4 regions of the Bacillus sp. JJ864 genome follow, and region 3 is predicted to be linked to each of the others. Evidence: predicted binding sites of a transcription regulator. Region 3 holds the regulator's gene; each other region holds the start of a gene.

Region 1 (8,850 bases), on a different contig from region 3:
CGTTAATTTTATTTCTAAAATTTTTTTAAAAACTTTTCAAACGACGGACATAAAATGATAAATCCCTTCGAATAATATAATGAATCGTCGTATTCGAAATATATATATATGTATATAAAGGAGAAATAAAATATGATTAAAACAATAGAAAACTATGAAGATATTGCTGAGGTATTAAAAGTATTGGCACATCCTGTGCGTTTAAATTTAGTTGAAACGTTGATTACAAAAGGTCCTACGAATGTGACAACAATGTATGAAAAATTGGGAATGCCTCAAAGTACAGTTAGTCAGCATTTAGCGAAATTAAAAGCTGCGAAAGTTGTTTCGGGCACTCGAAAAGGGTTAGAAATTTATTATGAAGTAGTGGACAATCGCGCGCGAGAGATTGTAGCTAATATTATTTAAATGAAAATGATGGGGTTTTTATATTTTTTAACAGTCTAATATTTTATTGTAGACTCTAAAATATAATATTAGACTGTTAAACGATTTATAGAGAGAAGACTCACAGGTCGTATTTTGTTCTGCATAGCAGCAACTTATATAAATTCATGTCAAAAAGCACAATTCGGTTAGGAGGAATTGTGCTTTTTTGATGGATTATATTTCCGTGTTAGAAAATGTGACACACGTTTTATTTTTGTAAGCGTTTGCATTCTGTAGTATTTTAAAGAAAAACAGAGCATGTGAGAGGTAATGTGATATGGAGTTGTTATTTTGTCGAAAATTGTTGATTTTCGATTGAATTTAAATTATAATTGAATTTGTGTAAGAAAAAAAGGGAGGGACAACATGATTAGCATTTTAGAAAAATTCGTTGGAGCAACGAATAATATTCTATGGACTTATGTAATTATTGCGATGTTAATTGGCTTAGGCCTTTATTTTTCTTTTAAACTTAAGTTTGTTCAAATTCGTCACCTAGGGGAAATGATCCGTTTAATGACGGATGGATTGACAGGAAAAACGCGTAAAAAAGGTAGCGTTTCTTCTTTTCAAGCTTTTTGTATGAGTTCTGCAGCCCGCATCGGGATCGGGAACTTAGCAGGGGTAGCACTAGCGATTTCTATGGGAGGTCCAGGTGCGGTATTTTGGATGTGGTTAATTGCGATTATTGGAGCATCTTCAAGTTTTGTAGAGAGCACATTAGCGCAAATTTTTAAAATTAAAGATGGTAGCGGGTTCCGCGGTGGTCCAGCTTATTATATGGAAAAAGGTTTAAATAAACGTTGGATGGGAGTTTTATTCTCAATCCTAATTACAATTAGTTATGGGCTAATTTTCAATTCTGTACAGGCAAATACAGTGACGCTTGCATTTGAGAATGCATTCGGTCTTGAGCGTTATGTAGTTGGAATTGTACTTTCTCTTTTAGTTGCGGTTATTATTTTCGGTGGTGTTAAGAGTATTGCACGTATGTCAGAACTGATTGTACCGCCAATGGCAATTGTATATATTGGAATTGCGGTGTTTGTTGTAATTAAAAACATTACCTTGCTTCCAGATGTATTTTCAGAAATTTTCATGAGTGCATTTGGTTTGAAAGAAGCAGTGGGCGGCGGCGTTGGTGCTGCAATTATGATGGGTATTAAGCGCGGTTTATTTGCGAACGAAGCAGGTATGGGTAGTGCGCCGAACGCAGCGGCAACAGCGAACGTAACTCACCCTGCAAAGCAAGGATACATTCAAACGATTGGTGTATTAGTTGATACGTTCTTAGTATGTACATCTACAGCATTTATCGTACTATGTTCTGGTGCTTACAAAACGCCAGGTTTAACAGGTATTGAATTAACACAAGTTGCATTAAGTTCACAAATTGGATCATGGGCAAGTGGTTTCTTAGCAATTATTATTTTCTTATTTGCGTTTAGTTCCTTACTAGGAAACTATTACTATGGTGAAACGAACATTGAATTTATTAAAAGGAGCAAGCTTGGACTAACGGTATATCGTTTTGCCGTAGTTGGAATGGTTATGTTCGGTTCTGTTGCAGCTGTCCAAATTGTTTGGGATATGGCTGATTTATTCATGGGCTTCATGGTAATCACAAACTTAATTGCGATTGCGCTTCTTGGTAAATTTGCATTTGCTGCACTTAAAGACTATGTGAAGCAGAAGAAAGAAGGGAAAGATCCTGTATTCCATGCAAGTTCTATTCCGGGATTAAAAAATGCAGAATGCTGGGAAGATCCAGTGATTGAAAAAGAAAAACAAATAGGTTAGTAACGCGAAGGAGCATAGAGGCGGGACTCTATGTTCCTTTTTTTGTCTATTTTTCCCTTGAAGAAATGTATTGCTTTTTGCTAAGATAACGCTTACAATCGATTTATGGATGAAACAAAATGATATCATTCTCATATTCCACAATAACTATTCAGTATAGAATTTTGTTTAATGCAAACGCTTACTAGTGTAGGCGGTAATTTGCTTTTGAAGGAATTATTTTTTTAATCTAAATTGTCAGACGTCTATCGTTAGACGACTGGTACATCATGGTAGATCAGACTACAAAATGGAGGATTCAAATATGAAATTTGTCATGTTTCTTGTCGGATTAATTGCGGTATTTATACTAGCGTTTCTTGTAAGTAGCGATCGGAAAAAGATTAAATATAAGCCAATTGCTATTATGCTTGTTATTCAATTAGGATTAGCATATTTCTTACTAAATACACAGATTGGATACTATTTAGTTAAAGGGATTTCTGATGGATTTAGTACAATTTTAAAATTTGCGGACGCTGGAATTAACTTTGTATTCGGCGGAATGGTAAATAAAGGAGAATTCACATTCTTCCTTTCTGTATTACTTCCAATTATTTTCTTAGCGGTGTTAATTGGAATTCTGCAACATCTTAGAATTTTACCAGTCATTATTAAAGCAATTGGATTCTTATTAAGTAAAGTAAATGGTTTAGGAAGATTAGAATCTTATAATGCAGTAGCAGCGGCAATTGTTGGCCAAGGTGAAGTTTTCATTACAGTAAAAGATCAACTAAGTAAGTTACCAAAAAATCGTTTATATACACTCTGTGCATCTTCTATGTCGACAGTTTCCATGTCAATCGTTGGTTCTTACATGAAAATGATTGATCCTAAATTTGTTGTAACAGCACTTGTTTTAAACTTATTTAGTGGATTTATTATCATTCACATTTTAAATCCTTACGATGTGAGTGAAGAGGAAGATATTTTAGAGTTACAAGAGGACAAGCACCAAACGTTCTTCGAAATGCTAGGCGAGTACATTATGTTAGGATTTTCAATTGCAGTTACAGTAGCGGCAATGTTAATCGGATTCATTGCATTGATGGCAGCAATTAACGGTCTATTTGATTCGGTTTTCGGTATTACATTCCAAACAATCTTAGGATATGTGTTCTCACCATTAGCGTTCATCATGGGTATTCCAGCATCTGAGATGGTAACAGCTGGACAAATTATGGCAACAAAATTAGTAACAAACGAATTCGTTGCGATGCTTGATTTAGGAAAAGCAGCGAGCGGTTTAGCACCTCGTACAGTTGGTATCTTATCTGTATTCCTTGTATCATTTGCGAACTTCTCATCTATCGGAATTATCGCAGGTGCAACGAAGAGTATCGATGAAAAGCAAGCAAATGTTGTATCTTCTTTCGGATTAAAACTTGTATACGGTGCAACATTAGTAAGTGTCTTATCAGCGATTATCGTTGGGGTTATGTTATAAGATAAAATAGGAAAAGCAATGAGCAGCGGGCTCATTGCTTTTTTTGTTGCGCGCCCAGCTAAGCTGGGCGCTGCTCACTGGTGAAAGTCCAGTCTAGGTAAGAGCAAGTCGCCTAGTAGCTGACAGACAATCGGGGGAGAAATTCTAAGGTTGAGGCCCTGTGGCAAAGTAATTTCCTACTAGAAGTGCGAGCGAATTAGCAGACCGTAACATAAAGTGAACCTTGCTGCCTCGTCAAGAGCCCTCTAGCAATAGGAGAAAGTCGAGCCTGGAGTTAATAGGTGAAGACCATGGAATAGGGGAAGAACTTGGAAATGCAACATCGAAGAATCCCTCGGGGTAAGGAGGATGGTTTGATGAGGGGAAGCTAGAACAGAAAAGAGATGGCAAAGCCATCTCTAAAGAAATCTGTTTCAGTTCTCTACTCTACTACCTTTGTGCCCGCCTAGGCATGGCGAACTTCTCTTTACAAGAGGAGTACATGGATTATTTACAATACACAAAATTGTAACGAAGTAGACGGTATATTTAGAAAATTCGAAAGGTGTATATCAATTTCTTGTAGAATAAGTTATGTAGAGAATTTTGATCAAATAAAAACCCGAATCATAGATAAACATGATTCGGGCTATCAGTCAGATTAATAAGCTAAGCTGAATAGACCTTTAATGTGTGATAAGTAACGAACGTTACTTGCTTCTTTCATTAGAGATGCTGGTAAGCCTTTAAGTGGAGTTGAACTTGCTCCGATGATAGCAACTGCATCTTTACGGCCTAAACTTGCAAGTGTTCCAGAGTTTACTGGTGCAAACTCTTCGAATGCTTTTCCTTCTAGATGTGCATATAGATTGTAGCCAATTAGTTCGCCCATTTGCCAAGCGATTTGTGCTGTTGGCGGATATGGACGGCCTTCTGAACCGAAGACAACTGCACTGTCACCTGCAACGAATACGTCTTTATGAGAAGTAGATTGAAGGTATTCGTTAACAGTTGCACGGCCGCGGTTCACTTCAAGACCTGATTCACCTACTAGAGGGTTACCTTGAACGCCGCCTGTCCAAACGAACGTATTTGCAACGATTTTTTGACCATCTTTTAAATCAATTGTATTGCCTTCAACGTTTGTTACAGGAAGGCCTGTTAAGAATTGAACGCCGCGTGCTTCTAAGCTAGTAGTTGCACGTTCAATTAAATCATCCGGTAATACTGGAAGGATTTTTGGACCTGCTTCAACAAGCAATAACTTGATTTCTTTCGGATTTACGCCGTGGCTTTTTGCAAGCTTTGGCATAATATCAGCAAGTTCACCAACTAGCTCAACGCCAGTTAATCCGCCGCCGCCGATTACGATTGTTGCGTCAGCTTCATTTTTTGTTTTTGCGTATTCTTGAAGGCGTTCTTCAACATGTTTGAAGATTTTGTTTGCATCGTCTGCAGATTTTAATACCATGCTGTTTTCTTCTAATCCTGGGATGCCAAAGTAAGCTGTTTTACTTCCTAAAGCAACTACAAGAGCATCGTAAGATAAAGTATTGCCGTCAGCTAATTTTACTTCTTTTTTGTCTACTGAGAATGACTCAACTGTTCCGATTTTAAGATCGATATCTTTGCCTTTGAAAAGTTTTTCTAATGGCATAGCAATTGCCTGTTCAGAAACATTTCCTGCTGCAAGGCGGTGTAGTTCCGTAATAATTTGATGTGTTGGATATTGGTTGATAACTGTAACTTGTGCTTCTGATTTGCTGTAATGTTTACGTACATTTAAAGCTGCAAGAAGTCCGCCATAACCAGCACCTAAGATGACAATTTGTTTTGACATAGTATGATATCCCCCGTCTTTACTAATTGTTGTGTAAGAAAGAATTATTTATGATTGCGTTCCGCAGTAATTTGAAGATAAGCGTTTACAAAACGAAACATTTTTTGTGCTTGCGGATCTTTTAGCATTTTTAAAAGGCCAAAAAGACCAATAACTTCGTTGCTTTCTTCAGCGCGATCTTTCGCTTCGATAGCAGTTGCAGCAATGGTTTTCACTGTATCTTTTACAGGTTCTGCAAGTTCTTGGATTGCTCCAACAGTATCATTTTTTAATACTTCATCAGTAGCGACTGCTTGAGCGAAATCATAAGACTTTGTTAAAATGTTAACGAGCTCAGTTAATTTTGGAAGTTGTTCTACTAATGTAGTTAAAGACTCTTGAACTTCAGGCTTTAATAGCTGATCAAGTACATCAAGCTGTCCTAGGTTAGCAGAAATTTGTAATGATTCTTGTTCAGGCTTTGTTTGAGTGATTGTTTCTGGCATCTCCAATTCTCCTTTACGATAGCAATACTTCTTAAATTTTTGGGAATGAAAGAAGATTTCCCATTACAGGTAAGATTTCTTCGTCCGTAACAACTCGAGGAAATTTGTAAAACTTTACACAAAGATTTAGAGCAAGATGCTCTTAAAGCTACTATTGCCCGTCAATATGTCTTTTCAATTCGTTGGAACATTCGAATGAACTATAAGTAATCACCGAATCTGAAATAGTAAATTTTAAAAGGCTAGTTGCTTCCTCTAGCTTATGGACTTGTCCAGTAAAAAACTGTGTCTACCAACTGAGTATATTATATACTACAATACACCTATGTTAACATAAAAATGATGATTAAGCATTCGATTTTAATGACTATAATCTACGAACTTACAGGGCATTATACCTGTTGTTTTATTCCAACTTTACAATGTAAGAAGCATAAATTGACGAAAGCGGTCGATTTATGCTTTTTTTGTACATTTTTTCTTTTAAAAATGTATCTTCTTTCGGATTAAAACTTGTATAAGGTGCAACATTAGTAAGTGCTTTATCAGCGATTATCGTCGGGGTTATGCTATAAAGTGAAACTTTAATCAGTGGGGGGCTACTGATTATTAGCCCTCGCTAATCGGGCTTTTACGGGCAGTTATCCCCCGCCTATCTTCTCCGATTTTCTCTCAATCTTGAGGTGGGGGTCTTACTGCCCACGAATAGCGGGATAAAACAAAAAAAGCAATGAGCAGCGGGCTCATTGCTTTTTTGTTTACTCAGCAGGCGGAGTAAATGTACGTTTTTCTAATTCGGCATCTAACATAAACAATGCGTTTGAATCACTTGTAATACGCTTTAATTTTTGAATGATGCTATCGAAGGACGCTTCTTCTTCTACTTGCTCATCAACGAACCATTTTAAGAAGGTGATGGTAGCGTGTTCGCGCTCATCCCATGCAATATCAGATAAGTTATAAATACGTTTTGTAACCTCGCGCTCGTGCTCAAGGGCGATTTCAAAAGCAGATAAAATCGATTCGTATTCGTTATTTGGATGATCGAATCCAGTGATGATCGCACGCTCGCCGCGATCGTTAATATAATTGTACAACTTCATAGCATGGAAACGCTCTTCCTCTGCTTGTACAAGAAAGAAGTTCGCAAATCCATCATAGCTCTCTGATGTACAATATGCTGCCATTGCCATATACACATGGGCCGAGTAAAATTCAAAGTTCATTTGATCATTTAGTGCTTCACGTAATTTTGGAGATAACATTAAAAGACCCCTTTCATATTATTACAATATAATCATATCATAGTTGAAAATAATTCTCATTTATTATTCGAATCGTTTAGAAAGTTTTTTCACATGTGTTTCCATAATATCTTGCAAATCTAGGTTATATTTTTGCGCTAAAATAATAAGGTTTCCGAGTACATCACCAAGTTCTTCTTTTAATTCGATTGTTAATTCTTCTTGGGTCTTCGTCGTTTCATCTGGGCGATCGCGGCCGATTTCGATAGCGCGTACAACGCGAGAAACTTCGCCAACTTCTTCTGCTAAAAAATTAACGCGAATAAAAGAATTATATTGGGACCAGCCGCGTTCATGATAAAATTGTTCCACCCAACTTTGAAATTCATTCGTGTTCATCCTTCCCTCATCCTTTCAATATGTAGTATGATTACATTGTAGCATAACAATATATGGCTTTGGGGTGGCAGAATGAAACGAATTTGTGTGTTTGCAGGATCAAATGTTGGGGAGCGTCCAGAGTTTCAAACAGAAGCTCGTCAGCTTGGAAAAATACTAGTTCAGAATAATATAGAGCTTGTATACGGCGGTTCTTGCGTTGGATTAATGGGAGAAGTAGCGAATCAAGTATTAGAGCTAGGCGGCCGCGTAACAGGTGTCATGCCGCGTGGATTATTTAGAGGAGAAATTGTTCACCGCGGTTTAACAGAACTAATTGAAGTAGAAACAATGCATGAAAGAAAAGCGAAAATGAGTGAACTTGCTGATGCATTTATTGCATTGCCAGGTGGATATGGAACATTTGAAGAGCTGTTCGAAGTTGTATGTTGGTCACAAATCGGGATTCATGAAAAGCCCGTTGGCTTGCTGAACATTGCAGAATTCTACACACCATTATTACAAATGGTGGACCGTGCAGCAGAAGAAGGGTTTATGAATCCATCAAATAAAGAATTGCTTGTTTCAGCACAAACAGCTGATGAATTGTTTGTGCAAATGAAAGGCTACAAAAGACCAGTTATGGGGAATAAGTGGAAGCAGTTAACATGATAAAAACCGAGTGGGGGGTGTCCCACTCGGTTTTTTGATATGTGTTGTTTGTCGAATATCGTCGGAGGGTCTTTATATTGTGTCGAAGCGCCGATATATCATAAAAGTCGCCGATATATCGGCGACCGCTTCTGCTTTTCTATTGTCCAGCTCCAGCGGCTAGAATGTTCGGTGGCTTCGCTTCTTCCTGCGAGGTAAAAAGCACCTCTACGTCAGAAACTCCATCCCCCTCACATTCTGGACGAGCCGCTTCTGCTTTTCTTATTGATTCAAGAATGCACGTAACATCCATGTGTGTTTTTCAAGTTCTGTGTAGATGCCAAGTAGTAGGTCAGATGTCATTTCGTCGTCTGTATTTTGTGCGATTTCCATGCCTTTTTTCAGTTCGCCGAGCATCATTTCGTAGTCTTTCATAATTGCTTCGACCATCCCTTCTGCAGTTTCTCCGTAAGCTGCTTCTTGAATAGAAGATAATGTTAAATATTCTTTCATTGTTGCTACTGGTTTGCCACCAACTGCTAAAATACGCTCTGCAAT
Region 2 (8,850 bases), on a different contig from region 3:
TTTCCTTTTGCAAATAATGCAAGACCCACTAAAAATAATGATGTTGCTAATGGGCTAATAAATAAAATAAATTCTTGCATAAACGATTCTAATTTTAAGTCGAAGCTAGTACGTGTGATAATATACGTTTTTAACCATAATGTAAGGGCAACAAATAACGTAAATCGCACGTTTTGAAATTGTAATTTCAAAGATTCCTTCATCCATTTTCACCCTTTCTCTATTAGGCTTGGTCAATTTTTGAGAGAAAAATGCTAAAATAAAAAATACATAGTTTTCTTTGCCATGGATAGAGTTTTTTCTTTCATACATCCATATATGACTTGAACTATGCATACCTTTTGTTTTCCTGCCTCTATGTTGTTCCGTAAGCACAACGTCATTTTTGTATTATACAACAAAAATTGGCTATTAGGAACACGTTGGAATTTTACATTTTTTGTATTTTTTCCGTTATAGCTGACAGTGAAAACTTTAACATTGGTTTATATGCTCGTCAACTAAAAAATATAACAAAATTGGGAAAGAATATGTAGTGGGAGAGAGTATTTTATATTGAGAAAAATTTAAAAATATAAATCGAACACTTGTTCTTTTTGTGTTTGTTTGCTATAATGAGAGCATATGATAAGTAACGTTCCAAGCTAGAATCTACACTATATTGTATGTGTGTGAAGTTTGCTTATGTTGTAAATAAACTTGGTTTATTAGAAATAAATATGAAATTTCTATTAGTAAGAGAATGTCACCTGCTAATGAAACGCTCTTACTAAATTTCTTTATTTCGTCACAAATTGACCGCAAATCGCGGAAGAATAGCGAGGGGAGCTTTCATAATGAAGGAGAATTTTTCAGTTGAAGCGTTTTGGAATAAAGTGAAAAATGCGGCAATTAAGGCGGGACATTCAGTTATTTATGCTAGCTTGTTGCTGTTTTATGTATTACAAAAACGAGATGTTCCAAAACGAGTAAAGCTTGTAATTATTGGTTCTCTTGCGTACTTTATTGCACCGATTGATGTGATTCCTGATTTTGTAGCTGGACTTGGTTATACAGATGACTTAGGGGCATTAACAGCTGCACTCGTACAAGCTGCAATGTATGTCGATGAAAAAGTAAAAGAACAAGCGCGCACAAAACTGGGAGAATGGTTTAGTTCTGATGTGGATACGTCACTTATCGATCAAAAGTTAGATTCATGAAGCGAAACGTCTAACGGAAGGAATGGGATATGCCATCAGGAAAAACACACACGAAGATAAACTTAGTTTCTCTTCCTATCTTATTATTTATGCTTGTTTCTTACGGGTTAACAAATTTTGATTTTTTACTTACGTTTGCGATTGGGTTTATTGTTGGGACTTACTTTTTAACACCGGATTTGGATATCCATAGTGCTGCTTATCGGAAATGGGGATTACTTCGCATCTTTTGGTATCCATATCAAACTGTGATGCCGCATCGTTCACCGCTTACACATACCATTATTATTGGTGATTTAATTCGGCTTCTCTACATGCTGCTTGTTTTCTCACCGTTTTTATACGTGTTAAATAAAACGGTGCTAGAGGGGAATTTGCTTGAAATTGCCAAGGAGCATGAAGTAGAAATTATCACGTTTGTACTCGGCGTTATAGCTGCTAGTGCATTACATATTATAGCGGATGGTGTGAATACAAGGCGGAAAAAGATGATGCACCGCAAACGGAGAAAAAGAAGATGGTAAAAGCACTTGCATACTGCAAGTGCTTTTACTCTTATAATAAGGAGCTGACTAAAAAGTCCACTTTTTAGTCAGCTCCTTTCACTTTTCTATATGATCTAGTTCAGCAGATCGACTATTTGTATGCCGAATGTTGTCGAAGGGTCTTTATACCGTGTCGAACCGCCGATATATTCTAAAGAACGGTCGATAACGGAAAAAAGACTGACCTCAAAAGGCACCTATGTGCCTTTTGGGTCAGTTCCTTGTTCCGTATGAAATACACTATCTAGCTGTGACATCTTTCATTGCTTCAGAAATACGATCAACTGTTGCTTTTCCAGCATCTTCAACAGCATCAACGGCATTTTGCATTGCATCGCTTGCTGCTTCAATGCCGCGTTTTGTTTTATTGCGCCCTTCGTCAATAGCAGATTGATTTCGGTTTTGTTCAGCCATTTTTTAGCCCTCCTAAAGTCAGTTTTCAGCTTTAGTATAAGGAAATATTATTTTACTATTCATGAATGAACTGGAAATAACAATGTATTTAGGTATGCGGGGCAGGTCATTTTTTTATGTTGAAAAATCAAAGGGTGTATATATATAAATGATAACGTTTTTTTATTACAGAACATATAATCATATCACAATTTGTGAAAAAGTGAACAAAGAAATTGTGAAGAAAATTTGAAAATTGGGATTGTAAATAAAAGAGAATATGATAAAGTATAAATATGACATTGATGAAAACGTTTTCTTAAAACGTTTTATTTTTAGATCTAAAGGTCTGATGACCTGGTGATCTACTTATATGGTTGTTAGCAAACAGGGGATACTAGAAAGGAAGAGGGGCTATGAGCACATGGACACAAATTTATGATCCGCTAGGTAACATTTGGCTTTCGGCAGCAGTTGCAATGATTCCAATTATATTTTTTTTCTTAGCGTTAGCAGTTTTTCGTATGAAAGGCTATGTTGCAGGATTTATTACAGTCGTATTAACAGTTATAATTGCACTTTTCGTTTATAAAATGCCATTTACGATGGCGATGGCAGCAACCGGTTATGGCTTTGCTTATGGATTATGGCCGATTGCGTGGATTATCGTTATGTCAGTGTTTTTATACAAAATTTCAGTAAAAACGGGACAGTTTGATGTTATTCGTGCATCTGTTCTTTCTATTACAAGTGATCATCGTCTACTTGTTATTTTAATTGGCTTCTCATTCGGGGCGTTTTTAGAAGGGGCAGCTGGATTTGGAGCACCAGTAGCGATTACGGCGGCGCTTCTTGCAGGACTTGGTTTAAACCCATTATACGCAGCGGGGCTTTGCTTAATCGCTAATACAGCGCCGGTAGCGTTCGGAGCTATGGGTATTCCAATTTTAGTAGCTGGTCAAGTAACAGGTATTGACCCTCATAAAGTAGGGCAGATGGCTGGGCATCAATTGCCGCTTCTATCATTATTTGTTCCATTTTTCATCGTATTCTTAATGGATGGATTAAAAGGTGTGAAACAAACGTGGCCTGCATTATTTGTAGCAGGCGGCTCATTTGGGATTACGCAGTTTATTACAGCAACATATCTTGGACCTGAGCTTCCAGATATTACATCAGCATTAGTAAGTTTAGTGAGTTTATCGCTATTCTTAAAAGTATGGCAGCCAAAAGCAATTTACCGTTCTGGAAAAGGACAAGATGAAGCTGCGGCAACGGTAGATGCTGGTTCTACAATGAACTTAACGACGGGAAAAGTTTTAAAAGCATGGTCACCGTTTATTATCTTAACGGTAATGGTTGTTATTTGGAGCCAAAAATTCTTTAAAGACCTATTTGTTCCAGGCGGTGCGCTTGAAAGTTTAGTATTTAAATTTAAAGTTCCGGGTCTGCATAATTTAGTCATGAAGGCAGAGCCAATTGTTAATAAACCAACGCCGTATGAAGCTGTATTGAAGCTTGATATTTTATCAGCAACAGGAACAGCAATTTTAATTGCATGTATCATTACAATGTTTGTTTTAAAAATGAGTCCAAAACAAGCAGTAGCGACATTTAAAGAAACATTACAAGAGTTAAAAATGCCAATTCTATCAATTGGATTAGTACTTGGTTTTGCATTTATTGCAAATTACTCTGGACTTTCATCGACGTTAGCATTAGCATTAGCAGGAACTGGAAGTTTGTTCCCGTTCTTCTCACCATTCCTTGGATGGATTGGGGTATTCTTAACAGGATCAGATACATCTGCAAATGCATTGTTCTCAAACCTACAAGCTATTACAGCGCAGCAAGTAGGTGTGAAGGAAGTGTTGCTTGTTGCTGCAAATACAACAGGTGGTGTAACGGGTAAAATGATTTCGCCGCAATCGATTGCAATTGCATGTGCGGCAGTTGGACTTACTGGGAAAGAATCGGATTTATTCCGCTTCACAGTGAAACATAGTTTATTCTTTGTAACAATCATCGGTATTATCACATATATTCAAGCTTATTATTTAACTTGGATGATTCCTTAAACAACAAAGGGACTTCTCTTAACGAGAGGTCCCCTTTTTGATTATTTTTGATTTTGATAAGGGAAATGAACAGTTTTAATATGGTATAAATTGAAATGAAAATGTTGATTACGTGCTGTAATGAGTTCAATTTGACTGTCAGTTACTTCCGTTAATTTTCCAACTTTGTAAGCTTGTATGCCTAAATCAAGTAATACAATATGTTGGTTTAGTTTTTTCAATTGTTCAGAAAACGTCCGGGCAAGTGTGAGTTTTGATGCTGCTGGTGATAGTCTTTCTCTTTCTAAGCCATAAGGCGTTTCAGCTTCTTGATAAGGAATAAGATATTTTACGTGATGAAATGGAATATATAATGTTTGATAGACAGGTGAGAGGAAGACAAAATAGTCATTCATAATATGAGTGACATATCCATGTAAAAAATGTTCGTGTGATAGTGCGAGTTCAATAAATTGTCCTTTTGCCACTTGTAGTGTTTTTCGAAGTGAAATTGTGGATTCGGTTGATAACATATCTTGTGGTAGTAAAGATTCTGGAATTGTGAGATTTTCAAAGAGTAAGGATTCTATGAGTGGAGTTAAATGTTGAATGTGTAAACTAGAGATATACATGTATTTTTCTCCATCATACAATACGATTATATCTGATCCTTTATCAATCATAATTCCTTCAAATGGGAGAAGCTCCCCGGATATTGTTACTTGTATGGGCCGATTAATATATTTTTGTAAATGAAGCATAATAATCTCCTTTCTTGTAATGACATACGCTCTTTTTCCTCACTTTTAAGCTGCGAAGACCAATTTCATCCAATAATATAAGCAAAGTAGCGTGAAAATGACAGTTGGCGGAATGACGAGAAATGTCGCTTTCATATACGTTCCCCAGCTGATATTTACTTTTCCTTTTCTTGTAATATACATCCACATTAAGGTTGCTAATGTACCGATTGGGAGTAGTAGTGAGCCCATGTCGCTACCGATGATGTTTGCAAGATAAATCGTTTTCAATGTAATCGGATCTAGTCCCATTTCGGTAAGTGCGATCGTACCAATCATTAAGGCAGGATGGTTATTAAAGATGTTAGAGAGGATAGAAAGTAAGCCGCCCATAATAAAGTCGGCATGAAATAAACTTCTGGTAATGAGTGGATGAAGTTTTGTAATGAGAAATTCGGTTAAACCGATGTTGTGAAGTCCATATACAATTACGTACATAGAAAATGCGAAAACTAACACATACCAGGGTGTTTTCTTAATCATGTCAATCGGTGGAATGCGCAGTTTGTACCATCTCCACCCAAGTAAAATAATAGAGCCAATGACCGCTGTGATGGCGATAGAAAATTGAAAGTACGATGCAATAAACAAGCTGATACGAACGCATAAAACAAATAATAGAATCCCGAACATAAATCGTGTTCGCTTACGATTTGCATCTATTTGGGGCCTTGGCTGCAATGGATGGAAAGATTTTTTGACGAAATTTTCATCTAAATGTATCGGTAAGACCGGGAGCGTTTTCGGTAATTGTTTTTGAAATATGAGGAATAATAGGAACGCCATAAAAAGAAGGCCTAAAGTGGCAGGAACAAATATCATTGCTGTATGCATGTATAAATCCATATGGACGATTTTCAAAGCGATTAAATTTACAATATTGCTTACACCAATCGGTGCACTTGAGGCGGTGGCAATGAGTGCGCCGCTTAATAAGTAAGGTACTTTTTGATCATGTGTAAGTCGTAAATGGTGTAACAAAAGCAGTAAAATGGGAGTTGTAATTAATATGCTACCATCATTATTAAAGAATAATGTCATGAGAAAACAAAGAAGATTTGTATACCAAAAGAGGCGAATACCAGAGCTTTTTGCTTTTTTTGCAAGTTGAACCGCGCACCAATGAAAAAAGCCAAAACTCTCTAGTACGATTGCCATAACAATGGTCGCCATAATTGTTATAGCAGCGCCAATAATTTTTGAGCTAATATCACCTAAGTCAGCAAAAGAAACGGTGCCGCTTAAAATGACAATCATTGCCCCAACTGTTGCTGGAATTGCTTCATTCATTCCTTTTGGTCGCCAAAAGATGATGAGCATAGTTCCGAGAAAAGCGAGTATGGTTATTGTAGATTGTAGGCTGATCAACTCTTTCACTCCTGTTCTTATAGTGAAGTGTCCGTACAAAGTATATTCCTATACCGGTTTATATTACATATGTATGACGTGTGGATTTTGCTTGTACTAAGTGAAATAACTATTTTTTGAGTGAAAAAGAAAAATGTAAATATCTTTGCATTTTTTAGACAATGATGTATGATAGGAGCGTAGTGAAAATTTAATCAGTGATAAACTAGGGGTGCCCGATAGAGCTGGGCTGAGAGAGAAGCGTGTTGAAGCTTCTTAACCCTTTGGACCTGATCTGGTTCGTACCAGCGGAGGGAAGTTGACGGCTTTACATAACAATGTCTTTATGTTGCCAGGTCCTATTCTTTATGATGGACCTGGCTTTTTTATTTGGCATTGCAAGCCGCTAGTTCTCGTCCTTGTCGCTAGAAAAGTGGAGCCGACTGTTTAGACCCGTTGGCTAAGGTTCTTTCGCACAGAAAGCGCTTTTTGTTTTCTCGTGCGGAAGGTTCTTAGACGGAAGGGTCTAGGAGGCGAAGCTGGATCTAAAGAAAAGTGAAGACACAGGGGAGGGAAAAATGATGAAACAATCTGTTTCAGCTGAGCAAATTGAGTTGAAGTCAAGTTTACCAGGAAGCAAGAAAGTATATGTAGAAGGTATGCGTAAAGGCATGAAAGTACCAATGCGTGAGATTGCACAAAGCGATACAAACGGTGTACCAAACCCGGCTATTCGTGTGTATGATACGAGTGGTCCTTATACAGATCCGAATTACAAAGTGGAGTTAGAAAAGGGATTGCAGGCGCCGCGCCGCTGCTGGATTGTGGAACGAGGAGATGTAGAGGAGTATGAAGGTCGTGAAGTGAAGCCGGAAGATGATGGGGTGAAAACAGCGTCTACACATACGCCTGTATTCCCGCAAATGGGACGGAAGCCACTTCGTGCAAAAGACGGGGCAAATGTTACGCAAATGCATTATGCGCGTAAAGGGATCATCACACCGGAGATGGAATATGTAGCCATTCGCGAAGGTATGGAGCCGGAGTTTGTGCGGAAGGAAATCGCTGAAGGGCGTGCTATTTTACCAGCAAATATTAATCACCCAGAAGCAGAACCAATGATTATTGGCCGTAACTTCCATGTGAAAGTAAATGCGAATATTGGGAACTCAGCTGTTTCATCATCTATCGCTGAAGAAGTTGAGAAGATGACGTGGGCAACGCGCTGGGGTGCTGATACAATTATGGACCTTTCTACCGGGAAAAATATTCATACGACGCGTGAATGGATTATCCGAAATGCTCCTGTACCAGTTGGAACAGTGCCAATTTATCAAGCGCTTGAAAAGGTAAACGGAATTGCCGAAGATTTAACGTGGGAAGTATACCGTGATACGCTAATTGAACAAGCGGAGCAAGGAGTAGACTACTTTACAATTCATGCTGGTGTACTGCTTCGTTACATTCCGCTTACAGCAAAGCGTGTAACAGGGATTGTATCACGCGGCGGTTCGATTATGGCGCAGTGGTGTTTATACCATCATCAAGAAAACTTCTTATACACACAATTTGAAGAAATTTGTGAAATTATGAAGAAGTACGATGTTTCCTTCTCTCTTGGAGATGGGTTACGCCCTGGTTCGATTGCGGATGCAAACGATGAATCTCAATTTTCTGAGCTTGAAACATTAGGAGAGCTTACGAAAATTGCTTGGAAGCATGACGTCCAAGTGATGATTGAAGGGCCAGGACATGTACCGATGCATTTAATTAAAGAGAATATGGATAAAGAACTTGAGATTTGTCAAGGTGCACCGTTTTATACGCTTGGACCGTTAACGACAGACATTGCACCTGGGTATGATCATATTACTTCTGCAATCGGTGCAGCGATGATCGGCTGGTTCGGTACAGCAATGCTTTGCTATGTAACACCGAAAGAGCATCTTGGCCTGCCAAACAAAGATGATGTTCGTGAAGGTGTCATTACGTATAAAATTGCTGCACACGCTGCTGATCTTGCAAAAGGTCATAAAACAGCACACGAGCGCGATGATGCTCTTTCAAAAGCACGTTTTGAATTCCGCTGGCGCGATCAATTTAATTTATCATTAGACCCTGAACGTGCAATGGAATATCACGATGAAACATTGCCGGCAGAAGGAGGAAAGACAGCGCATTTCTGCTCAATGTGTGGTCCGAAGTTTTGCAGTATGAGAATTTCGCATGATATTCGTGAGTATGCGAAAGATAATGATTTAGAAACAACAGAAGCAGTTGAAAAAGGGATGAAAGAAAAAGCAGAAGAGTTTAAAGAAACGGGTAGTCAGTTATATAGATGAGTAGAAAACCTGAAATACAAAACTTGAAATACAAAACCTTTCTTTTAGGGTGGGCGAGAGCGTCTGGCCACGCGTAGAAGCGGTCAGTGCCTTATTCAGCCTCGTACGATGTAAAACCAATGTAGAGAGCAAGTGAAGGTCCTGCTTTGTGTGTCAGCCGCTTA
Region 3 (5,921 bases):
CTTCAGCTGCAAGACCAGCTACTTTAGTATATACGTTCATAAGCGCAGTACCACCACCAGCAACAATACCTTCTTCTACTGCTGCACGAGTTGAGTTAAGTGCATCTTCAATGCGAAGTTTGCGCTCTTTCAATTCCGTTTCAGTTGCCGCACCTACTTTAATTACAGCTACGCCACCTGCTAATTTAGCAAGACGCTCTTGTAATTTTTCACGATCGAATTCAGAAGTTGTTTCTTCTAATTGTGCACGAATTTGACCGATGCGAGCTTCGATTTGTTCTGTGTTTCCTATACCTTCAACAATTGTTGTATTTTCTTTTGTTACAACAACTTTGCTAGCGCGTCCTAAAGATGCGATAGTTGCAGATTTTAAATCACGGCCTAACTCTTCTGTAATCACTTCGCCACCAGTTAAGATTGCGATATCTTCTAACATCGCTTTACGACGATCACCGAAGCCAGGAGCTTTAACAGCTACTACATTGAACGTACCACGAAGTTTATTTACTACTAATGTAGCTAACGCTTCACCTTCTACGTCTTCAGAGATGATAAGAAGTGGTTTACCTTGTTGTACCACTTGCTCTAATACTGGTAAGATTTCTTGAATACTAGAAACCTTTTTATCTGTAATTAAGATAAATGGGTTATCAAGAACAGCTTCCATTTTATCAGAATCAGTAATCATGTAAGGAGAAGCATATCCACGGTCAAACTGCATACCTTCTACTACATCTAATTCTGTTGTGAATCCTTTAGATTCTTCTAATGTAATAACGCCGTCGTTACCAACGCGCTCCATTGCTTCTGCAATTAATTGTCCTACTTCTTCGTCAGCAGCAGAAATAGCAGCTACTTGTGCGATAGAAGATTTACCTTCGATTGGTTTAGAAATTGTTTTTAGTTCTTCAATTGCTGCTACAACAGCTTTTTCAATACCTTTACGAAGACCCATTGGGTTCGCACCAGCTGTTACGTTCTTTAAGCCTTCACGAATCATTGCTTGCGCTAATACAGTTGCAGTTGTCGTTCCATCACCAGCTACATCATTTGTTTTGCTAGCAACTTCTGCAACTAGTTTTGCACCCATATTTTCAAATGCATCTTCTAATTCGATTTCTTTTGCAATCGTTACACCGTCATTTGTAATAAGCGGAGAACCGAATTTTTTCTCAAGTACAACGTTGCGACCTTTTGGTCCAAGTGTAACTTTTACTGCGTTTGCAAGAGTGTCGACACCGCGAAGCATCGAACGACGTGCTTCTTCACTAAATTTAATATCTTTTGCCATAATATTTGACCCCCTTGAATTTTTAAAGATTTATATAATTAACCGATAATTGCTAAAATGTCGCTTTCACGTAAAATTAAGTATTCTGTACCTTCGTATTTCACTTCAGTACCTGCATATTTTGAGAAGATGATACGATCTCCTGTAGCTACATCTAAAGCAACACGCTCACCATTTTCAAGCACACGACCAGTACCAACTGCCACTACTTTACCTTCTTGTGGTTTTTCTTTTGCAGTGTCTGGTAGTACGATACCACTTGCTGTTTTTTCTTCTGCTTGAACAAGTTCAATAATAACGCGATCACCTAATGGCTTTAGCATGAACAACAACCTCCTCAATTTTTTATGTAAATTTTATGTTTATTAGCACTCTATCACTTCGAGTGCTAACACACTTATTATAATAAAGAATCTCATTTTCTTTTGCAAGTGAAAAAAACGTAATTTTTCGGAAAACTATTTCATCCCCTCTCCAGCTTGTTCAAAAGTGATTATGCTTTACTTGATAATTACATACGGGAAGATGTACTGATAGATTCCATCTTTTTTTCATCTTCTCCTATGTTACAATAAGAAAGATGCCATAAGTTGTTTTCTCTATGGATAGAGCATTTTCCTTTTTCTTTACAAAAAATTCAAAAAGGAGTTACAAAATTGAAGAGACAATATTGGTGGGTTATTGTTACATATATTTTGATGCAATTATCAGGTATAATTGGTGGATGGATTCTTTTAAAAAGCGGAGTATACAATAATGGCCATCGGACCTTCGAAGAAAAAGTTCAACTGGCAACGGCACATTGGGGACTGATTAGCTTCTTTATCGCTCTTATCATCATCCTCGTATTACTACGTAATGATACACAATCAGAAAAATGGAATCGCGGAAAAACAAATGTCCCTGCTACAATAGGGTGGATTATTTTAGGAGTTTTTCTTGCTTTATTTGCCCAAGTCATTGCCGGCACAATTGAAACACAAGTTTTTAAAATTAAAGCTGAATCTGAAAATACACAAAACATTATCGGAATTATAAAGGCTGCTCCATTATTTATGATTGTTTCATCCATATTCGCTCCCATTCTTGAGGAAATTGTATTTAGAAAAATTCTATTTGGAACACTATATAAACGATATAACTTCTTTATCGCAGCAATCGTAAGTTCGCTTATATTTGCTCTCATTCATTTTGACCCTACACATTTATTAGTGTATATTTCCATGGGGCTTGTTTTTTCATTTTTATACGTACAAACAAAACGAATCATTGTACCAATTATGGCTCATGTTATGATGAATACAAATGTTATGTTAATTACATTTGTACTTCGTCCCTATCTAGAAAAAGCTGAAAAACTGCAAGGATTCATCGGAGGATTTTAAACATGCGAAATTCACCATTTGTTATGGCAACTTTGTATTTTCTTCTAGGGTGTATTTTTACATACTTAGCAATTACAAGTGTGACAGATACAATTTGGAACTTCTACACAATACTACTTGCTGTAATGGCAACAGTTGATTTTAATTTGGCAATTCGCATTCTTTTTTCTAAACCGAAAAAAGATAGTAAGAAACAATAATAAAAACGCAGGACATTCCTGCGTTTTTATTGTGGATAATTTTTTAAAAAGTACACGAGCGTTTGTAACTCTACCGCTAAATCAATATGATGAATACGAATATGTTCTGATAAGTTTAACCTAGCAGGTGTAAAGTTTAAAACACCTTGTACGCTCGTATGCGATAAGCGATCTGCTACAGCTTGTGCAACAAAAGCAGGCACTGTTAATATTGCCACTTTTATATCATCTGATAGTCTCTCTTCCAATTCATCTAAATGATATACTGGAATCCCGCCGATTTCTTTTCCAACTTTCTCTTCATCAACGTCAAATGCCATCTCAATTTTTGTATTATTATTTTTCGTAAAATTGTAATGTAAGAAAGCTGTACCTAAATTACCTACCCCAATTAATGCTACGCGTGTTACATCGTCTTGATCAAGTGTTTCGCGGAAAAACGACAATAAATAATTTACATTATAGCCATATCCTTTTTTCCCTAATGCTCCAAAGTATGAAAAGTCTCGTCGAATTGTCGCTGAATCCACTTTCACTGCTTCACTTAATTCTGCAGATGATACGCGTTGCTTACCAGATAACGATAGGTTTTGGATAAATCGATAGTATAGAGGCAATCTTTTGGCAGTCGCCTGCGGAATTTTAGGCTGCTCCATGCAACCCCCTCCTCTCTTCCTATCTGTTCAAGTGATTAAAACATGTACGGAAGTTTAGCATTGCAAGTTTTCCTTGTATAATAGAGAGAGAATTTCTCTATTTATGTTCAACTATACACTATTTTTAGTATGATTGAGAAATATAATCATGGCAAAGTTAAGAAATTATTTGAGGTGAAAACATTGATTTTACTACAAGTGAATAACCTTTCCAAATTGTTCGCAGCTGAAGTGATTCTTTCAAACATTAAGTTAGAAGTACAGACGCGTGATCGCATTGCGCTTGTCGGGCGTAATGGCGCTGGAAAGTCTACATTATTAAAGATTATTGCCGGAGAACTATCTCATGACGGCGGCGAAATTATAAAACCGAAAGATGTATCTATCGGTTATTTAGCACAGCATACTGGTCTTGAAACATCGTTAACGATTTGGGATGAAATGCTAACAGTGTTTCTCCACTTAGAGCGCATGGAAAAAGAACTCCGCAGACTAGAACAAGAAATGGGAAAAGAAGAAAATTTCACAAATGAAACTATTTACGAAAAATTGTTAGCAGAGTATGATCGCCTACAATTAGATTATAAAAATAAAGGTGGCTATCAATACGAAGCTGATATTCGCTCTGTTTTAAGCGGACTTGGTTTTCCTCCCGAAACACACGAAACGACAATTTCCACATTAAGCGGTGGACAAAAAACTCGTTTAGCCCTTGGGAAGTTATTATTAACAAAACCAGATTTGCTTATTTTAGATGAGCCAACCAACCATTTAGATATCGATACATTAACGTGGCTCGAGCAATATTTACAAGGTTATCCTGGTGCTATTTTAATCGTTTCACACGATCGGTACTTTCTAGATAAACTTGTAACGCAAGTATATGAAATCTCTAATAAACAAAGTCGAAAGTACACAGGAAACTACAGTAAATACTTAGACCTTAAAGCGACACTATATGAACAAGAGATAAAACGTTACGAGAAGCAGCAAGAAGAGGTAACAAAATTACAAGACTTTATCCAAAAAAATATTGCTCGTGCTTCCACAACAAAACGGGCGCAAAGCCGCCGAAAACAATTAGATCGTATGGAACTTATGGAAAAACCAATCGGTGATACAAAATCTGCTTCTTTCCATTTTGATATCGATAAACAAAGCGGTAATGATGTATTACAAGTAAAAAATATTACAATTGGTTATAATAATGAGCCAATTATTCAAAACATTCATTTCCAATTAACGAGAGGCGATAGTGTTGCGCTTGTCGGTCCAAACGGAATCGGAAAATCCACTTTATTAAGATCTCTTGTGGATAAACTTCGTCCTTTAAACGGCACTTTTTCGTTTGGTTCTAACGTTTCTATCGGATATTATGACCAAGAACAGGCAAACTTAACATCATCAAAACGTGTATTAGATGAACTTTGGGATGATTATCCGCTGCAACCAGAAAAAGAAATTCGCACAGTACTTGGGAACTTTTTATTTTCTGGTGACGACGTTCTAAAACCCGTTTCTTCTTTAAGCGGCGGACAAAAAGCACGTTTAGCTCTTGCAAAACTTATGATGCAAAAATCAAATGTACTTATTTTGGACGAGCCGACCAACCATTTAGATTTAAGCAGCAAAGAAATTTTAGAAAATGCGCTCATTGATTTTCCAGGAACAATTTTATTTGTTTCCCATGACCGCTATTTCATTAATCGTATTGCCACAAAAGTTCTTGAGTTATCCACAGACGGAGCAGAGGAATACCTCGGTGATTACGATTATTATGTAGAAAAGAAAAATGAAATGCTCGAACGCGCCGAACTTGAAGAACAAGAAACAAATAAACCTGTACAAAAACAAGTGGCACAAGAAAAATTAAATTACATTGAAGAAAAAGAACGTAAAAAGCAAGAACGTCAACGTATGCGTAGAATTGAAGAACTAGAAGAAAATATTGCAACAATTGAAGAACAAATCATGGCATTAGAAGAACAACTTTGTCTTCCAGAAGTATACGCTGATTATGAAAGAGCCAGTGATATTACAGCAGAAAAACAAACACTTCAAGAACAATTGGAAGCATGCATGGAAGAGTGGGAAGAATTACAACTATGAAAAGGTCAGTGATTACACTGATCTTTTTCATTTATCCCACTTTAACGGGCAGTAAGACCCCTACTGATGGAAATTTCACATTATCCACAAAAATATTCACATATTTATCTTTGTATTTTCAAGACAAACAAAAGTTTTCCACATTATCCACAAGAATAATAATATTTATCCACAATTTATACTCACAAAAAAACCTACATTATCAACAGATAATATAGGTTTTATCCACATGTTGTGATTAATTCTGTGTATAAAATTACATCTTTTATCAAAAAGATTT
Region 4 (8,850 bases), on a different contig from region 3:
CTTTTAAACGTTTTCGCCCAAAGTTGGCATACCATGATGCGATTTTTTTATCGTAAATTTTTTCAACACCATAATAAAATAAGCGGTATAGCTCTTTCCCAATTGTATAACTTTTTAAATATAAATATTTTGTAATGTCTGTTATGACAGGATGTGATTCACTAAAAAGATCGCATACAATTACATCCTTAAGTCCTCTTTGACGAAATGTTTGTTCTAATGTTTTTGCCACTTGTACATGACCGTTACCGTAATGTGCTGTTAATATTAAAACCTTGGGGTTTTTAATCAAACAAATCCACTCCTAGCTTTTTCGGTCCTTTATATTGCATATGTACAATATAAAAAACAATTTCCTTATAATTTTGCAAGTTTGAACTCCAACGAATTTCCGCTGGATATGTACCTGTCGTGGATATACAAAGCATATGTTATTGACCCCTTAATCCCATCTGCTCATATCTTAACATTATACTTTCCCATAACTGCTTTCGCAATAACTTGGCATCTATACTTCATGATACGCACTACACTATTTCTTAATTCTTTTTATTGTTTCGTTTTCCCTTTACATTTTTGTAAATTTATCCATATCATTTCTTTACAAAAATAGTCATTATATAATATAAGTATACTCTTTTCCTTATATTTGCTCTACTATTTATCGAAAGAAAGCAAAAAGCCTAATCCACAATTGGATTAGACTGCTGCTAAAATATTCTTTGCTTTTTGAATGCATTCTTCCGTTGGAGGCTCTACTCCTTCAAGAGGATATTTATGACCTAGTGCCTCCCATTTATAGACCCCTAACTTATGATACGGCAAAACTTCTACCTTTTGTACATTATCAAGACTTTGAATAAAGGCTCCGAGCTTTTCTAAGTCCTCTGTACTATCAGTAACTCCAGGTACAAGTACATGACGCACCCAAATTGATTTCTTTTTATCTGATAAATAACGAGCAAATTGTAAAATATGTTCGTTCGGTTTGCCTGTTAATTTACGATGTTTTTTTGAATCAATATGTTTTAAGTCAAGTAATACCAAATCTGTATATTCCATCAAAATATCTAGTTTTCTTTGGAATTCTTCATCTTCAGAATAGCACCCTCCTGAAGAATCAATTGTCGTATGAATGCCGACCTCTTTACATTTCTTAAACAACTCAGTCAAAAAGTCTAACTGTAGTAGTGGCTCCCCGCCACTTACTGTAATACCACCGTCAGAAGCTTCCATAAAAGGAAGGTAACATGTAACATCCTGCATCACTTCTTCAACTGTTATTTCTTTCCCTTTACCGATCTCCCACGTATCCGCATTATGACAATATTGACAACGTAGTAAACACCCTTGCGTAAATATAACATAACGGATTCCTGGACCGTCAACAGTACCACAAGACTCAACAGAATGAATTCTTCCTTTTACCATGTTACTTCCTCCTCTATTAAAACAGCCCCCCTCTGTCTTTATGAAAAACAGAGGGAAACTTTTTCCTTACATGCTTTCGTGCATTGTACGGTTAATAACGTCAATTTGTTGTTCACGAGTTAATTTAATGAAGTTAACCGCATAACCAGATACACGAATTGTTAATTGTGGATATTTTTCAGGATGTTCCATTGCATCCATTAATGTTTCACGGTTAAATACATTAATATTTAAGTGATGTCCTTCTTTTACTGCATATCCATCAAGCATAGATACTAAGTTTTTAACTTGTACCTCATCTTCTTTACCAAGTGCTTTTGGAATGATTGAGAATGTATTAGAAATACCATCTTGTGCATCTTCATATGGTAATTTCGCAACAGATAATAATGATGCTAGTGCACCTTTTGTATCACGACCGTGCATTGGGTTTGCACCTGGTGCAAATGGTTCTCCAGTACGACGACCATCTGGAGTATTACCAGTTTTCTTACCGTATACAACGTTAGATGTAATTGTTAAGATTGACATTGTATGAACAGAATTACGGTATGTTTTATGTTTACGAAGTTTGTTCATAAATGTTTTTACAAGATTAACTGCAATTTCATCTACACGATCATCATTGTTACCGTATTTAGGGAAATCCCCTTCAATTTCAAAGTCAACTGCGATACCATTTTCATCACGGATTGGTTTTACTTTCGCATATTTAATTGCACTTAAAGAGTCAGCTACTACAGATAATCCGGCAATGCCTGTTGCCATTGTACGAAGAATCTCTGTATCATGAAGCGCCATTTCAATGCGTTCATAGCTATATTTATCATGCATATAATGAATTACATTTAATGTATTTAAATATAAACCTGCTAGCCATTCCATTGTCACATCAAATTTACGCATTACTTCTTCATAATCTAACACTTCAGAAGTAATCGGTGCAAATTCAGGTGCAATTTGTTCTTTTGATTTTTCATCTTTACCGCCATTAATTGCATATAATAGTGTCTTAGCTAAGTTTGCACGAGCTCCGAAGAACTGCATTTGCTTACCAATTCTCATTGCAGATACACAACAAGCAATACCGTAATCATCACCGTACTCTGGGCGCATAATGTCATCATTTTCATATTGAATTGCAGATGTTTTAATAGACATTTTTGCACAGTAGTTTTTAAAGCCCTGCGGTAATTGTTTAGACCAAAGAACTGTTAAGTTTGGTTCTGGAGCTGGTCCTAGGTTGTCTAATGTATGCAAGAAACGGAATGAGTTTTTCGTTACTAATGGACGACCATCAAGTGAAATACCACCGATAGATTCTGTTACCCAAGTTGGATCACCAGAGAATAATTCATTATAATCAGGTGTTCTTGCAAATTTCACAAGACGTAATTTCATAATGAAGTGATCCACAATTTCTTGTGCTGCTTCTTCTGTTAATGTACCGTTTACTAAATCTCTTTCGATAAAGATATCTAAGAAAGTAGATGTACGGCCAAGACTCATTGCTGCACCATTTTGTTCTTTAATTGCTGCAAGATAAGCAAAATATAACCATTGGAATGCTTCTTGTGCATTTGTTGCTGGTTTAGAAATATCAAAACCGTGAGACGCTGCCATTTGTTTTAATTCTTGAAGGGAACGAATTTGCTCAGATAACTCTTCGCGTAAACGCATTGTCTCTTCGCTCATTACACCACCAGTTAAATTCAAATCTGCTTTTTTCGCTTCGATTAAACGATCTACACCGTATAATGCAACGCGGCGATAGTCACCAATAATACGACCACGTCCATATGCATCTGGAAGACCTGTAATAACGCCAGATTTACGAGCTGCTCTCATTTCAGGAGTATAAGCATCGAATACGCCTTGGTTATGCGTTTTACGCCAGTCTCTGAAAATACGGCTTAGTTCTTTGTCCATTTCATATCCATAAGACTCACAAGCTAGCTCTGCCATACGAATACCACCGAATGGTTGTAATGAACGCTTAAATGGCTTGTCAGTTTGGAAACCAACTACTTTTTCAATATCTTTATTTAAATATCCTGGGTCATGTGATGTAATAGAAGAAACAATTTTCGTATCCATGTCAAGAACTCCGCCATTGTCACGTTCTTGTTTCGTTAAATCCATTACTTGATCCCAAAGTTGTTTCGTCGCTTCTGTTGCTCCAGCTAAGAAGGAATCATCCTCCTGGTAAACGTTTACATTATTTAAAATGAAGTCGCGGACATCAATCTCTGCTTTCCACTTTTCACCTTTAAAGTTTTCCCATGCATTTTTTACATTTTCTAATACTTCAGTCATCCTAATCTCCTCCATTTTTGATTAGTACAGGACTTAGATTTTTTATATAACAGCTTACGTATTTAGAATACTACTTTTTTGAAAAAGTGAACGTTTAAGTTGTGACATGTTTGTGAATATTTACACAAACTACTATCGACGTAGTGGAAACACTGCTACAAACATTGTTAAATTAACCCTCTTTTAGTAATTTTATTGTTTTGAATTCCAATAAAGGAATCATTCCCTGTAATACAAGGGTCATACCTATTGCAAACTGTAATACTCTTCATTTTTGTTCTGTTATAGTATTTTTGAAACAGAATGAAAAAAGTTTCACCTGTTTCGGTACAACTTTTTTCATTCTGTTTCTCGCTCACGTCCTCTATCATAAAAAATACCTCGAACATCAAGTTCTTCTATTACATATGACAACCTCTTCAAACTTATCAAGATATCCGAAAACAACACTTTTAACATTAACTAAAACAAATTACATACGTATACATGAAGTACACATACAAGTGCAACATAATATAGTGAAACTTCTATAAGGAGGAATTTGATATGCGAAAAACAAAAATTGTTTGCACGATTGGACCTGCAAGTGACCAATACGAAACATTGCTTTCTTTACTAGAGTCTGGAATGAATGTAGCTCGGTTAAATTTCTCTCATGGAACGCACGAAGAACATCAAGTACGTATCAATACAATCCGAAAAGCTGCAGCGGCCTCCAAAAAGAACATTGCGCTCTTACAAGATATTAAAGGACCAAAAATTCGTACAGATGAATTTGAGGGGGGAGAAGCAAAGCTACTTGAAGGAGAAACAGTTACTGTTTCCATGAAAAAAGTGCTCGGAACATCTAAACGTTTTTCTGTCACTTATGAAGGCCTATATGACGATGTAGAAGTAGGATCTCATCTATTACTCGATGATGGCTTATTAGAGCTAGAAGTAACAACAAAAGATAATGGTGAATTACAAACGAAAGTTATACACGGCGGAATCATTAAAGATCATAAAGGTGTAAACGTACCAAATGTAAAAATCCGCTTGCCAGGTATTACTGAAAAAGATAAACAAGACATTCTGTTTGGCATACAGCAACAGGTTGATTACATCGCAGTCTCTTTTGTACGTAAAGCTGCGGATATTTTAGAAGTACGCGATATATTAGCAGCGCATAACGCCTCGCATATTCGTATCATCGCAAAAATTGAAAACCAAGAAGGAATTGATAATATAAAAGAAATCGTAGAAGTTGTGGATGGGATTATGGTTGCACGCGGTGATATGGGGATTGAAATCCCAGCAGAATATGTACCAATCATTCAAAAAGAGTTGATTCACACTTGTAACCTACTCGGAAAACCCGTTATTACAGCAACACAAATGCTTGATTCTATGCAAAGAAATCCAAGACCAACAAGAGCGGAAGCATCCGATGTAGCAAACGCTATCTTTGATGGCACAGATGCGATTATGCTTTCAGGAGAGACAGCTGCCGGTGAATATCCAGTAGAAGCCGTACAAATGATGGATAAAATTGCTCTGCAAGTAGAAGAATCTTCTTTATTCCAAAACCAAACGCAATCACTTCACAATGACTACAAACAAATAACAGAAACAATTGGCGCTGCTGCTGTCCAAGCCGCTTATTCTTTACAAGCAAAGGCAATTTTAACACCAACGAAAAGCGGTTATACAGCACAAATGATTTCCAAATACCGTCCACGCACACCGATTATCGCAACAACATCTGAACAATATGTTATGCAGCAACTTGCACTCGTATGGGGCGTACACCCATTTTTCACCACCCCAAAACAAACGACAGATGAAGTAATTGAACAAGCAATAAGTAATGCTAAAGAACAACAACTTGTCTCTTCGCAAGATATCATTATCGTAACAGCAGGCGTTCCTGTTAATGAACGTGGCACAACAAATCTGTTGAAAATTGAGGTCATGAAGTAAAGAAGGACTTATATAAACTAATAAACCCCTCTTCTTTTTAGGGAGGACGAAAGCATCTGGCCGCGTATAGAAGCGATCAGTGCCCTTTCCTGCCACATGCGAAGTTTAAAACAAAGGGAGAAAGCGAGAGTAGATCACGTTGTGTTGTGCATAGCCTTGATTTCTATGTCGAAAAATTAAAATGGATTTATATCCCTATCTGCCTTCACTTTACTATGTCTAACTATTTTTCAATGTCAGTATTGCAGCTACGGCATAATATAAAGCTTTCTCATACTCCGCATGTTCCACCACTAATAAATTAACAAGCGAGCCACCGCTTGCCGAAAAATATTCAATCGCTTCTACTGGAATTGCATCTTCTTTTACTTCAATAGAACTACCATCATTCCATTGTCCTTTTTGGATATTCGCATACAAATCCCCGGTAATTTCACCAATTTCTTCATCATGCTCAGACAGTAAGAGCCACTTCAATTTTTTTAAGCTTAAGATTTGTTTCAATCCACCAATCTTATTCCCTGCCAAGTCATAAAACGTATAGGAAAAGGACATGCCTGCTTTTTGTTTTACAATCAGCATCGCTTCACCCAGTTCGTTATATAAAACAAAGCGTTTTTCAATCAATGCGTTCAAAAAAAACGATATGAAAATCTTCCATAGTCTTTGTAGGTTTGTTTCATATTCTTCTTTTAAAATAGCCATTGTATTTCCATCCATCGAAAAGTATGTAACAGTGGTTACGAAAGATGCCTCTCTTCGTACAACGAATCGATGGTGATGCAACAACGATGCGGTCCCTTCGATACAAATTGTTGCGCCAATTTTCTTCGCCCTCTCTCTTTCTACAAAACTATAAATCATAAGCAGACAGGCCGTTATAATCATGCTAATAAAAGGCATCGTCTCTTTGTTCCACTGGAAATGCGGCGTTCGAGTATAATCAAGGATAAACGCTATAATAGCAATTAAAAATATAAAAATAGCAACAAGAAATAACCTTTTTCCATTCCGGGCATGATGCTCATGGATTCCCATTTTTCATCTCCTTATTTTTACATATTTTTATTATTATCTCATTTCCGCGCACTTTTTTCCAAATGTATACAGCCACCTTGATTTTTCAACATGACCTGCTCGCACCTCCCTCAAAAGAAGAGGATTTTTATGCCCATAGATTTCCACCTAAAAATATAAAAAAAGCTATCTCGTAAGATAGCTTTCTAACCTTCTACATGCCGTACCATCGTATAAATATCATTACTTACAACGCCAAACGATTTAATGTTATTTTGAATATTTGATAATAACACAACATACGTATTTCCATCTTTACTAAAACTATTTAAACAATTCCATCCTGGCATAACACCATGATTCGAGTAACTGCCAGGGTCCACATACCAACCAAAACCATAATCCTTTTTAACTGCTGTAAACATTTGATGATAACTATCAATTGAAATAAGCTTTCCAGTAAATAAAGCTTGATCAAATAAATATAAATCATATGCAGTTGTGTATATATCACCACAGCCAAATAATTGCGACATACTTGGTAAAGCTGGTGTTGTCATTTTATTATCTACAATTTTATAACCAGTAGATGGATATTTTCCTTGTTGAAATTGATCACCAAATCCTGAGCGTTTCATACCGACTACTTCAAAGATGTTCTTTTGAATATAATCTTGAAGGGATTGTCCACTCACTTTCTCAGCAATATACGCAAGCACGGAATAATTGGAATCCGAGTATTTCCATTTTGATCCGGGCGGGAATGCCAATTTTTGCTTTCCTATTCTTTTAATTAATTCCTCATGTGTGATATTCTCTGATCCTTCGCTGTACTCTGGAATCCCTGACGTATGCGTAAGAAGGTGTACTAATTTAATTTCTCCACCTCTTGGAAAATCAGGAATATATTTTGCGACAGTATCTTCTATGTTTAACTTATTTTGTTCTTTCAATTGCATAATAGAAGTTGCAACAAAAGCTTTTGTAATGGAACCAATATAGTAGGATGTCTCTGAATTATTAGCAACATTTTTTTCTTGATTGGCAAGTCCATATCCTTTGTTCAAAAGAACCTTTCCATCTTTTACAACAACCGCTGTGCCGCTAAAGTTTTTACTTTTCATATACTCATCTAACTGGGCATTATTATTGATTTCTTGCGGAGGTTGTTCAGCTACCACTTCTTCTTTTGGTTTCTCTACAACTTCTTTCTTTACTTCTTCTTTCTTTACTTCTTTTTTCACTTCTCTTTTTTCTTCTTTTACTGCTTGTAACGTTGCCTTTTCTTTATCATGGGAAGTAACTTTCGTATATCCCCAATATACAAGGGCAAACAACAGACTGAGAATAATCGTGCGTTTGATATATACAATCGGTCTGCGAGATTTCATAACGATAAAAACCTGCCTTTTCACATAGTTGCTCATTTCACATCTTACTTTATCACGCAACCAGTATTTTACCAATGCCATGCACAAAAAAATAAAAAAGAACACCAAAAATGCAAGATAGCCGTTATATTTGTAATGAAAAAAAACCTCATTTTTATCCCGCATTAACGGGCAGTAAGACCCCCACCTCAAGATTCAGAGAGAACAAAGAAGATAGGTGGGAGATAACTGTCCGTAAAAGCCCAATTGGGCGGGCTAACCGTCAGTGGGGGATGGAGAAAACCTCCACTGACGGAAATTTCACTTTATCTAACGGATTTACTTTTAGGATGCAAAATGATAAAAAACATACCGTTTCTTATTATAAATCACACACGAAGAGCTTAGGGAATTCCCTAAGCTCTTTGTCATTTTAATTTTATTTAGAAATTGCTTGAATCATTTCCACTCTGTTTCCGAATGGGTCTCTGAACTCAAAACGTTCAAAACCTGGTATTGGTACTCCTTCAAGGATTTGAATGTTGTTTTTTTCTCACACATTTCTCCAGTGTGAGATATCATCGACTTGATAAGCTAAATGAGCTTTTGTTTTCGAACGGTCAAAACCATCTTCTGTACCTATATGTACATCTCTATCTCCGACTTTTAACCAAAATCCTCCGCGCCCCTTTAGTGATTCGGGCTTTTCTGTCTCAGATAAACCGAGAATTCCGCAGTAAAAATCTTTCCCCCT

What was found. The regulator Rex, encoded in region 3, represses fermentation and respiration genes when NADH is low (regulators of the CRP and FNR family bind a similar motif). The targets are predictions, from matches to a motif close to TTGTGAAATATTTCACAA.
Region 1: the regulator Rex is predicted to act here: its motif matches at 6,124-6,141, upstream of V7024_RS12850 (DUF1641 domain-containing protein).
Region 2: the regulator Rex is predicted to act here: its motif matches at 2,354-2,371, upstream of V7024_RS04545 (lactate permease LctP family transporter).
Region 4: the regulator Rex is predicted to act here: its motif matches at 3,858-3,875, upstream of pflB (formate C-acetyltransferase).

Annotation. Positions count from the first base shown of each region.
Region 1 covers NZ_JBALLY010000077.1:21,900-30,749, reverse strand. Annotated here, with positions in the region: gene V7024_RS12870 (ArsR/SmtB family transcription factor) at 133-408, shown strand; gene V7024_RS12865 (alanine/glycine:cation symporter family protein) at 799-2,229, shown strand; gene V7024_RS12860 (NupC/NupG family nucleoside CNT transporter) at 2,534-3,715, shown strand; gene V7024_RS12855 (NAD(P)/FAD-dependent oxidoreductase) at 4,356-5,534, opposite strand; gene V7024_RS12850 (DUF1641 domain-containing protein) at 5,579-6,019, opposite strand; gene V7024_RS12845 (ferritin) at 6,778-7,284, opposite strand; gene V7024_RS12840 (MazG-like family protein) at 7,348-7,662, opposite strand; gene V7024_RS12835 (TIGR00730 family Rossman fold protein) at 7,735-8,313, shown strand; gene V7024_RS12830 (Dps family protein) at 8,575-8,850, opposite strand, start outside.
Region 2 covers NZ_JBALLY010000020.1:101,364-110,213, reverse strand. Annotated here, with positions in the region: gene V7024_RS04565 (LTA synthase family protein) at 1-203, opposite strand, end outside; gene V7024_RS04560 (YkvA family protein) at 837-1,202, shown strand; gene V7024_RS04555 (metal-binding protein) at 1,232-1,726, shown strand; gene V7024_RS04550 (hypothetical protein) at 1,988-2,161, opposite strand; gene V7024_RS04545 (lactate permease LctP family transporter) at 2,557-4,218, shown strand; gene V7024_RS04540 (DUF2642 domain-containing protein) at 4,260-4,958, opposite strand; gene V7024_RS04535 (arsenic transporter) at 5,004-6,362, opposite strand; TPP riboswitch at 6,563-6,678, shown strand; gene thiC (phosphomethylpyrimidine synthase ThiC) at 6,926-8,686, shown strand.
Region 3 covers NZ_JBALLY010000126.1:3,275-9,195, reverse strand. Annotated here, with positions in the region: gene groL (chaperonin GroEL) at 1-1,291, opposite strand, end outside; gene groES (co-chaperone GroES) at 1,330-1,614, opposite strand; gene V7024_RS18255 (CPBP family intramembrane glutamic endopeptidase) at 1,948-2,676, shown strand; gene V7024_RS18250 (YdiK family protein) at 2,679-2,876, shown strand; gene V7024_RS18245 (redox-sensing transcriptional repressor Rex) at 2,903-3,532, opposite strand; gene V7024_RS18240 (ABC transporter ATP-binding protein) at 3,716-5,641, shown strand.
Region 4 covers NZ_JBALLY010000049.1:27,409-36,258, forward strand. Annotated here, with positions in the region: gene V7024_RS09040 (diglucosyl diacylglycerol synthase) at 1-292, opposite strand, end outside; gene V7024_RS09045 (hypothetical protein) at 285-428, opposite strand; gene pflA (pyruvate formate-lyase-activating protein) at 700-1,431, opposite strand; gene pflB (formate C-acetyltransferase) at 1,498-3,747, opposite strand; partial or broken gene pyk (pyruvate kinase) at 4,294-5,703, shown strand; gene V7024_RS09065 (sugar ABC transporter ATP-binding protein) at 5,929-6,747, opposite strand; gene V7024_RS09070 (serine hydrolase domain-containing protein) at 6,933-8,153, opposite strand; partial or broken gene V7024_RS09075 (VOC family protein) at 8,536-8,850, opposite strand, start outside.